Regions from separate parts of the Oceanobacillus aidingensis genome, predicted to be linked through region 2. Evidence: a T-box and tRNA genes for the amino acid it is inferred to sense, from the RefSeq annotation. Region 2 holds a T-box; the other regions hold tRNA genes.
What was found. A T-box is a leader RNA that pairs with one kind of tRNA and senses whether it is charged. The one in region 2 lies ahead of serS (serine--tRNA ligase), so its partner is inferred to be a tRNA-Ser.
Positions count from the first base shown of each region.

Region 1 (3,274 bases), on a different contig from region 2:
GTATACAATCAACCAGAACAGACTCATTTCAAAAATAATAATAAAAATAGAAGCAAACAGTAAGATTCCGCCAAATAAAATGGCTTTTTTTCTTAATGCAGGTTGAATCCATTTTAAAGCAACAAAATAAAAAATAATGGATAATCCTGAAAGAAATAAATTAAAAACCCCTAAAATAAGCTCACTGTTCGTAACAAGAAAAATCCAGATGGTAATATAGAAACCATAAATACCTTCTCTCAGCCCTTGAAAAAAGTGAGCATGTAAAATACGCTTCCAATTTTTATTTTTCTTTCTTTCATTGATGACAGCAGGTAAAGCAAAGCTTCCTCTGCTGCCCTTTCGTATAATAAAAAAGCTTACAATAATGGCAGCAATAAACAGGCTTAAGGAAATGATAAAAATAGCGGTATAGCCAAAATCCCCGGCCATTTTTGAAATCATCCATCCTGCAAGCAACGGTCCAATCATACCTGCAAACGAGGTCAGTGTGCCGGAAATGCCATTAAACCAATCTCTTGTATCCGGTTCGGTAATCTCAAAGGTCAGTACATAATAAGCTAACCAAAAAAAACCGTACCCTATTCCCAATAAACAACCGAGTATAAAATTATAATATGCAGCCAGCTCGCCGATCCAAAGAACGAACAGAAAAAAGAAACATAAAAAAAGAATTCCGATTCGCAATATAATGATGCGATCGATTTTTTTGGATAATTTTCCAGCATAAATAAAAGATAATGCCTGGAATACATAACTTGCCAAGTGATAATTAGCAATCACAAAAAAATCTCCGGATTGCTTCCATAGGTACACATTAACAAATGTATTTGATAAAAAGATTCCTGCTGCATATAAAGCGCCGATAAGCAAGAGTATCCAAAGATCCCGATATTCATCTTTTTGTTGTTTATATCTTCTGTACTGCTGTTGTAATTGCATAGAAAACGACTCCTTCTTCTTTTATTTTTAGCGAAGGAGCCGTATCTATACAAAAAGCTTGCAGAAACATAAAGTTATCTGCAAGCTTTTATAATTATTCTTTATTTTGCTGCTTCGTAATTGTTTGTTACTTGATCCCAGTTAACAACATTCCAGAATGCAGAAATATAGTCCGGGCGTCTGTTTTGATATTTAAGATAATATGCATGCTCCCATACATCTAATCCTAATAGTGGCGTCTTACCATCTGTTAATGGAGAATCCTGGTTTGGAGTGCTTGTGATTTCAAGCTCGCCATTGTTTAATACTAACCATGCCCAGCCAGAACCGAAACGTCCTGCTGCCGCAGCTGCAAAATCCTCTTTAAATTTGTCAAAAGAACCGAATTTGCTGTTGATTTTATCGGCCAGCTCGCCAGTTGGTTCTCCGCCGCCGTTTGGTGACAAAGTCTTCCAGAAGAAGCTGTGGTTAGCATGTCCGCCGCCATTGTTGCGTACAGCAGTACGGATGCTTTCAGGAACCTCATTTAAGTCCCTCACAAGCTCATCAACTGATTTGTTTTGCAGATCTTCATGTCCTTCCAATGCATCATTTAATTTGGTAACGTAGGTGTTGTGATGCTTCGTATGGTGAATGTTCATTGTTTCTTTATCGATAGATGGTTCCAATGCATCGTATGCATAAGGTAATTCCGGTAATTCAAATTTTGCCATGTGTAACTCCTCCTTAAAATAAATGATGATTTTATTTCTACAATTTATACGTTATCAAAGGTAAGAATTTCTTGCAAATATTTTGCACTGATATGTATCAAACATTCCTTATTAAATAACCATTTACATATTATTGACTATCCCATTTTGATTTAGGGAAACTTTTTTCCCTTAAAGAAACAACAAAATATTTATAAAAAGAATCAGATTCCGCTTGCAAAATCTGAAAAAAGCACACAAAAAAAACAAGCTTTGTGCTTGTTTTTTAGATGGCTCGGGACGGAATCGAACCGCCGACACAAGGATTTTCAGTCCTCTGCTCTACCGACTGAGCTACCAAGCCGTACATGGAGCTTTGATATAAAAGCTCTCCATCATTCTGTTGTGAAATATGTATGGAGGAGGTAGAGGGATTCGAACCCCCGCGCGGTTTGACCCGCCTCTCGGTTTTCAAGACCGACCCCTTCAGCCAGACTTGGGTATACCTCCAGACAGAATAAATGGTGGACCCTGCAGGACTCGAACCTGCGACCGATCGGTTATGAGCCGATAGCTCTAACCAACTGAGCTAAGGGTCCTTTTACTATTATTGAATGGGGCGACCGGTGGGGATCGAACCCACGCGTGCCGGAGCCACAATCCGGTGCGTTAACCACTTCGCCACGGCCGCCATGAAATAGCAAATGTATGTATATTTTTTGGTAGCGGCGGAGGGGATCGAACCCCCGACCTCACGGGTATGAACCGTACGCTCTCGCCAGCTGAGCTACACCGCCATGGCTCCACAGGTAGGATTCGAACCTACGACCGATCGGTTAACAGCCGATTGCTCTACCACTGAGCTACTGTGGAATAATGTTTGTTTTAATTAGCAACAAAATATAATTTATCATGTTCTGTTGATTATGTCAACAACTTTTTTTGCGGTGTTGCAAAAGTTTTTATCAGAAGTTGACTGCAAGAATTATAATAGCATGTAATATAACATATTTCAACAAAAACTTATAAAAACTTTTTTCATTTCCGGTAATATATAGAAAAAGCTGTATTTCTATCGCATCTGTTATCCCCTCTTTTTAATATGCATGCTTCAAAATAATCAGATGTTCCATAAATGCTGTTGATAAATTATGCACCTCCGCGCTGCATAATAATGACCGACAGTTATCACGTTAAAAGCGTTCTCTTCCCCTTTTATCCCGAAATAGATGAAATAAGGGCTCTATCCGCTTCATTACAACAGATAGAGCCCTTTTATATCAGATCATCCTTAATGGTCTCCTAAGACGTTCTGAGCAATGTTTACAGCATGATCGCCAATTCGTTCTAAATTACTTATGATATCGACAAAAACGATTCCTGCTGATCCATTACAAGTGCCTTCATTCATACGGATAATATGGTTTTTACGGAATTTCCGCTCCATTTTATCGATTTGGTCTTCTTTTTGAATAACTTCTAAAGCCGCTTCCCGATCGTTTGCCTCTAAAGCCTCAACAGCCTGTTTAACTGTCATATACGTTAAATCAAACATTTTGTTGAGATCTTCAATTGCCTGATCTGTCAGCGAAACTTTGTTGGACATTTTATAGTCCACCAGTTCAACCACATTCTCAAAA
Region 1 is NZ_JBHSFT010000050.1:213,736-217,009, reverse strand. It holds gene ACFO3P_RS22040 (MFS transporter) at 1-942, opposite strand, end outside; gene sodA (superoxide dismutase SodA) at 1,044-1,655, opposite strand; tRNA gene ACFO3P_RS22030 (tRNA-Phe) at 1,926-1,998, opposite strand; tRNA gene ACFO3P_RS22025 (tRNA-Ser) at 2,052-2,144, opposite strand; tRNA gene ACFO3P_RS22020 (tRNA-Ile) at 2,157-2,233, opposite strand; tRNA gene ACFO3P_RS22015 (tRNA-His) at 2,250-2,325, opposite strand; tRNA gene ACFO3P_RS22010 (tRNA-Met) at 2,355-2,431, opposite strand; tRNA gene ACFO3P_RS22005 (tRNA-Asn) at 2,433-2,507, opposite strand; gene ACFO3P_RS22000 (Na/Pi cotransporter family protein) at 2,926-3,274, opposite strand, start outside.
Region 1: it encodes a tRNA-Ser, which carries the amino acid that the T-box ahead of serS (serine--tRNA ligase) is inferred to sense. The anticodon was not compared.

Region 2 (3,274 bases):
TGATGGGGAAGTACCGGCACATCTGGTAGAAGAATTAACAACCAGTGCAAATATCGCAAATCAACTGGATGAAAAGATGGAGTTTCTTCATACGGAAATCAATGAAGCAAAAGAGGATAAACATGCAGAGAGCAAGCTTAACTTTCTGCCGCTTGATAACAAACGCTTCCCGCTGCCAAAGCAGTTATTAGAATCGTTGTTGGAGCGAAGAGATAGAGAGTAAACATATATATGTATTAGAAAACCCGCAGCACGAAAGCTGCGGGTTTTTATCTCCAATTTTTTACGGTTGTTTTAAATGGAGGAGGTAGAGGGATTCGAACCCCCGCGCGGTTTGACCCGCCTCTCGGTTTTCAAGACCGACCCCTTCAGCCAGACTTGGGTATACCTCCATGAAATAACGCTAATTTGCTCACTTCCTAGCGAACAAAATATACTATATCATCCTCAAAGTTGACTTGTCAATATTTTTTATCAAAAAATAAGAGGCCCCCAAAGATGGAGAGCCTCTTACTTAATCATTACTTGCCAATCACTTCAATGCCGCCCATATACGGACGCAATACTTCAGGAATTACTACACTTCCATCCGCTTGCTGACAATTCTCTAAAATAGCTGCTACAGTACGTCCCAATGCCAGACCAGAGCCATTTAAGGTATGGACAAATTCTGGTTTTCCATTTGCTTCGCGGCGGAAACGAATACCGGCACGGCGCGCTTGGAAATCTTCAAAATTAGAACAAGAAGAAATTTCACGGTACGTATGCTGGCTTGGAATCCATACTTCAATATCGTATTTTTTCGCTGCTGTAAAGCCTAAATCACCTGTACACATACTCATCACACGATAAGGGAGTTCTAACAGCTGCAATACTTTTTCCGCTTCCCCTGTCAGTCTTTCTAATGTGTCATAAGAATCTTCCGGTTTCACGAAATTCACAAGCTCCACTTTGTTAAATTGATGCTGGCGAATCAAGCCGCGTGTATCTCTTCCGGCAGAACCTGCTTCAGAACGGAAGCTGGCGCTGAATGCAACATATTTTTTCGGCAACGCCTCTCCTGATAAAATCTCATCACGGTGATAATTGGTTACAGGGACTTCTGCAGTCGGCACCAGAAAATAATCCCAGTCTTCCAGTTTAAACGCATCCTCTTCAAATTTCGGAAGCTGTCCTGTTCCTGTCATACTCAGGCGATTCACAATGTATGGAGGAAGCATTTCCTGATAGCCATGCTTATCCGCATGCAGATCCATCATGAAGTTTAATAATGCACGTTCCAGTCTTGCTCCTAATCCTTTATAAAAAACAAAACGGCTTCCTGTTACCTTTGCTGCACGTTCAAAGTCCAAAATATCTAAATTTGTCGCAACATCCCAGTGCGGCTGTGCTTCAAATGAAAATTCCGGCACCTCTCCCCATTTACGTGCTTCTACATTATCATCCTCATCTTCACCAACAGGCACACTCCCATGCGGCAGATTAGGAATAGAAAGCATGATATGTTCCAGGGTTTCCTCAATGTCTTTTAATTCTTTATCATATTTAGAAATTTGATCTCCAACTTCACGCATAGAAGCTATGGCTTCCTCCGCATCCTTCTTCTCGCGCTTTAAAACAGAAATTTCCTTAGACACTTCATTACGTTTTGCCTTTAGTTTTTCTGTCTCTGCAATCAATTCCCGTCTTCTTACATCAAGCTCGCCAAATTTGTCTAAATCGCCAAGGTCTTCTCCGCGGTGTGCTAATCTTTGCTTCACTTCATCAAAGTTATTTCGTACATATTTCATATCTAACATACTGATTACCTCCTATATTTTTAATGTCTTTAAAACCATAAAAAAACTCCCATCCCTTATGTAGAAAGGGACGAGAGTATATTTCCCGCGTTGCCACCCTAGTTAAAGAATCTATACAGACAGATTCTTCCGGCTTTATATACGAATAACGTCGTATCTCCGTGCTTACTTACGTGACTGAACCACTTCAATAAGCATGCTCCAGGATGGATTCACTGCATTCTAACGCTAATTTGCACCAGATATTAGCTCTCTATAGATAGAATCAAACAGCTACTGCTTCCTATCAACGCTTTATTATTTCAATGAATGATTGTATATCATCATAATCTATTTCCAATCAGGTTGCAAGAACTTCCTGCAAAAATTAGCTGAAAAGTCCCTTCACCCAATTAAATGCACCTTGGAACATGTTTACAAAGAAATCACCAATGGATTGTAACGTAAGCATAAACCAATTTGCTTTTTCAACGGAGTCCATTGCAACTAAATCATAACTTTCCTGACTCGCTTCATCGGAAATATATCCAAAATCTTCTTCTTCTCCATCATAGACAACGGTAACTGTTCCGATAACTTCATCTGCTTCCACTGGAGCTTCTAACTCTCCATTATCATTCAATCTGTCTTCATCAATTTTATATTCTAAATGATACAGATCTTCCTCACCAGTTTTGATCGGAACATGAATCCCTTCATTGATGCCAATATTTACTTCTTTTTCTTTTCCTCTTGCAACCGGAGCTGTTTCATTGCCTTCTTCTTGATATCCTGCCGGGAATAATTCTTGTGTTTCAAATTGATCAAACCCATAATCAAACAGTTTTGCAGTCTCATTAAAACGGGCATCTTCACTGTCTGTTTTCATAACCACACTGATAAGACGTCGTCCATCCCGTTCTGCTGTTCCTGTAAAAGCATAACCGGCAACCGTTGTAAAACCAGTTTTTAAACCATCTACACCTTCATAGTAATGCTGCTGTAAATAATCTGCCTCATGATCCAGCATGTAATTCCAGTTACGGATCTCCTGATCATCAAATTCCGTACTCGGCACGCTGGAAATTTCTAATGCTTCCGGATAATCATTCACTAATGCAGACCCTAAAATTGCTGCTGAACGGGCTGACAATAAGTTTGTATCGTTAGGACTTGTTCCTTCTGGATAATTATCCCCCAGACTCTCATTATCTAATCCGCTGGAATTAACAAATTTATATTCCGGCATTCCCAGTTCTTCTGCCTTTGCATTCATCATTTCGACAAATTCACTTTCTGAACCTGCAATTAACTCTGCAAGTGCAATCGTTGTCGCATTATCTGAGTTGATTGCCATTGCTTTATATAAATCTTCTACTGTGTAATCTTGCTGCTGTCTTAATCCAACCCCTGAAAAATCATCATTGCTGGATATTTCATATGCATAATCACTAATTTGTGTTGTTGTATCCCAGGAAATATCTCCGTTTTCAACT
Region 2 is NZ_JBHSFT010000001.1:286,483-289,756, reverse strand. It holds gene ACFO3P_RS01255 (GTP pyrophosphokinase) at 1-223, shown strand, start outside; tRNA gene ACFO3P_RS01250 (tRNA-Ser) at 300-392, opposite strand; gene serS (serine--tRNA ligase) at 522-1,799, opposite strand; T-box leader at 1,863-2,098, opposite strand; gene ACFO3P_RS01240 (D-alanyl-D-alanine carboxypeptidase family protein) at 2,167-3,274, opposite strand, start outside.

Region 3 (3,274 bases), on a different contig from region 2:
TTTGTTAAATCGAATGGATTGTAAGGCATATTTTTAGCTTCTTCTTCAGTCATAACCTGAATGTACATTTTCCATTTAGGGAAGTTTCCTTCTTCAATAGCAGTGTACAAATCACGTTGGTGACTTTCGCGGTCTTCACCGACAACTTTTGCAGCTTCTTCGTTTGTAAGGTTTTCGATACCTTGCTGTGTTCTGAAGTGGAATTTCACCCATACGCGCTCGTTATTTTCATTATATAAGCTGTATGCATGGCTTCCGAATAAGTGCATGTTGCGGTAAGATTTTGGAATCCCGCGATCAGACATAACAACAGTTACCTGATGAAGTGCTTCTGGTAAATTAGACCAGAAATCCCAGTTTGCATCAGCATTCTTCATATTTGTTTTTGGATCACGTTTTACAACATGGTTCAAATCTGGGAAACGTTTAGGGTCTCTCATAAAGAATACAGGCGTATTATTACCGACTAAGTCCCAGTTTCCTTCTTCTGTGTAGAATTTCATCGCAGTACCGCGGATATCGCGTTCTGCATCAGCAGCTCCGCGTTCACCAGCTACGGTAGAGAAACGGATAAACATGTCTGTTTTCTTCCCGACTTCAGAGAAGACTTTTGCTTTTGTATATTTAGTAATGTCGTTAGTAATCGTTAATGTTCCATAAGCTCCGGATCCTTTTGCGTGCATACGGCGCTCAGGAATTACTTCGCGATCAAAGTGTGCAAGCTTTTCAAGAAACCAAAAATCTTCCATTAATAATGGACCACGTTTACCGGCCGTTTTAGAATCATCATCATTTGGAACAGGAGCTCCAAATGCAGTGGTCATTTTTCTTTTTTCACTCATAGATAGTTTCCCTCCTATATATTAAATACAATTATTATAATAACATAATAAATAGTAGATTGCTATTAATATTCTTGTTTAATTTGAATGACATTTTTTTATTTTGATATAGAAGTCCTTCTTGACGGTGGGTATCGTATTTTTAAGCAAATGTTAGTAAAGTGTTGTTTTCTTTTAGAATAAAATAATATATTAGATAAGTGATTCTACTAATTCTCAATTAAGTTTTTTAAATGAGAATAAAACTCTTAGTATAACTGAAATATAAGATAGAGAATAGAAGTTCCGACAGCTTCTTTTTTATGTTAAAATGAGTTGTCATCAGTTAAACAATTTTTGGGAATTTCTGATGGCGTATAATAAAGAAGTATGTTTTGAATTGTCAGGAAGGTAAGAAGAACATTAAAATAATGAAGCTTTCTTTATATATTGGAGGTTGAAACAGATGGACCCAATGCCGGAGGAAGAATTGTACCAGTTAGTTAATCAGCTGTCAGAAGCTTTCTTTAATAAAACGTTTATGGACAAAGTACGATTTAACTCCCGTCTGCGGACAACTGGAGGGAGATATATCCCAAGTAAACGATTAATTGAATTGAATCCCAAATATGTACTGGAATCTGATAAGGAAGAGTTTCACGGGATTATTAAGCACGAGCTTTGTCATTACCATTTGCATATTGAAGGAAAAGGGTACCAGCATCGAGATAAAGATTTTAGAGAATTGCTTGCAAAAACGGGCTCTCCCCGTCATTGTAAACAGCTTCCTTCGAATCAGCAGCGCTACCAGCATATATATGAATGCCAAAAATGTAAAATGGTTTATAAAAGAGTAAGGAAAGTAGATGTATCCAGGTATCGATGTGGAAAATGCAGGGGGAGATTACATCTGATTTAATTTTTTTCAATTAAGTATTGACGAATAATATGATCCATGATAAATTAATGTAGCTGATATGAAATGACAGTTTTCATTCATTGCGAATGACCTGTTCAGCAGCTTTGTCGAATGGCTTGGATTTTTGAATAACTTTCTAAGCGAAAAAAACTTTTTAAGAAATTTAACAGTTTTTGTTGACAAAAAACAGGATATATTGTATGATATTTCTTGTTGTTGCGTAATTAGGATATTACATAGATAGTGACTGATTACTTTTATATTCCACAGTAGCTCAGTGGTAGAGCAATCGGCTGTTAACCGATCGGTCGTAGGTTCGAATCCTACCTGTGGAGCCATTATTTGGAGAAGTACTCAAGTGGCTGAAGAGGCGCCCCTGCTAAGGGTGTAGGTCGTGTAAGCGGCGCGAGGGTTCAAATCCCTCCTTCTCCGCCATTTTAATTTTCATAATGGCCCGTTGGTCAAGCGGTTAAGACACCGCCCTTTCACGGCGGTAACACGGGTTCGAATCCCGTACGGGTCATCTTTCTAAGAAATCAAAATAAATAATTGGTCCGGTAGTTCAGTTGGTTAGAATGCCTGCCTGTCACGCAGGAGGTCGCGGGTTCGAGTCCCGTCCGGACCGCCATTATAGTTGGGCCATAGCCAAGCGGTAAGGCATCGGGTTTTGATCCCGTGTACCCCAGGTTCGAATCCTGGTGGCCCAGCCATTTTCTTTTTAGAAGGAATACATGATAATACTATTACAGATAATAGTATTTTTTTATTGATAGGGACTATAAATAATGACCTGTCATATATAGGAGCCATTAGCTCAGTCGGTAGAGCATCTGACTTTTAATCAGAGGGTCGAAGGTTCGAATCCTTCATGGCTCACCATTTTTATCTTGCGGATGTGGCGGAATTGGCAGACGCGCTGGAATCAGGCTCCAGTGTCCGTTAAGGACGTGGGGGTTCGACTCCCTTCATCCGCACCATTTTTTTATATTATGCGGTCGTGGCGGAATGGCAGACGCGCCAGGTTGAGGGCCTGGTGGGTGAATAACCCGTGTGGGTTCAAATCCCACCGACCGCATCATATGTACAAACCAGTCATATCAAGGGTTGCAGACCTTTGATATTTTTTTATGCACTCATTTTTCTATATGAAATGGATGTTTTTTTATATAGTTTTGACCAGTTTTTGACCATGTGAATAAATGGTAAAAATGAAACGTTTGGATTTAAAAGAAATCATCTAATTTGTCAGCAGTTTTTCTTTGCTTACTAGAGAACAACTAAACATTAATTATCGTAGTAATGGATAAGCGCCCCAGGCGTTCTTTAAAGGTTACGTGTTCTTCGCCTTGAGGAACTAGTAAAGCAGCCGGAGAATACCTTAAATCATGTCAGTAGATAGCTTCAAGGTTAACGTGTTCACCAATTTTTCGATGCGCCTGTTAAAAATATCTCTAGTTACTGGAACATATTGACTTGAAAGAATATAAACCCAATAAACCAGCTCGATAAAAGATTTATAATATTCATAATATAA
Region 3 is NZ_JBHSFT010000010.1:37,149-40,422, reverse strand. It holds gene ACFO3P_RS06900 (catalase) at 1-842, opposite strand, end outside; gene ACFO3P_RS06895 (SprT family protein) at 1,288-1,740, shown strand; tRNA gene ACFO3P_RS06890 (tRNA-Asn) at 2,004-2,078, shown strand; tRNA gene ACFO3P_RS06885 (tRNA-Ser) at 2,085-2,175, shown strand; tRNA gene ACFO3P_RS06880 (tRNA-Glu) at 2,192-2,263, shown strand; tRNA gene ACFO3P_RS06875 (tRNA-Asp) at 2,292-2,368, shown strand; tRNA gene ACFO3P_RS06870 (tRNA-Gln) at 2,376-2,450, shown strand; tRNA gene ACFO3P_RS06865 (tRNA-Lys) at 2,544-2,619, shown strand; tRNA gene ACFO3P_RS06860 (tRNA-Leu) at 2,630-2,717, shown strand; tRNA gene ACFO3P_RS06855 (tRNA-Leu) at 2,732-2,815, shown strand.
Region 3: it encodes a tRNA-Ser, which carries the amino acid that the T-box ahead of serS (serine--tRNA ligase) is inferred to sense. The anticodon was not compared.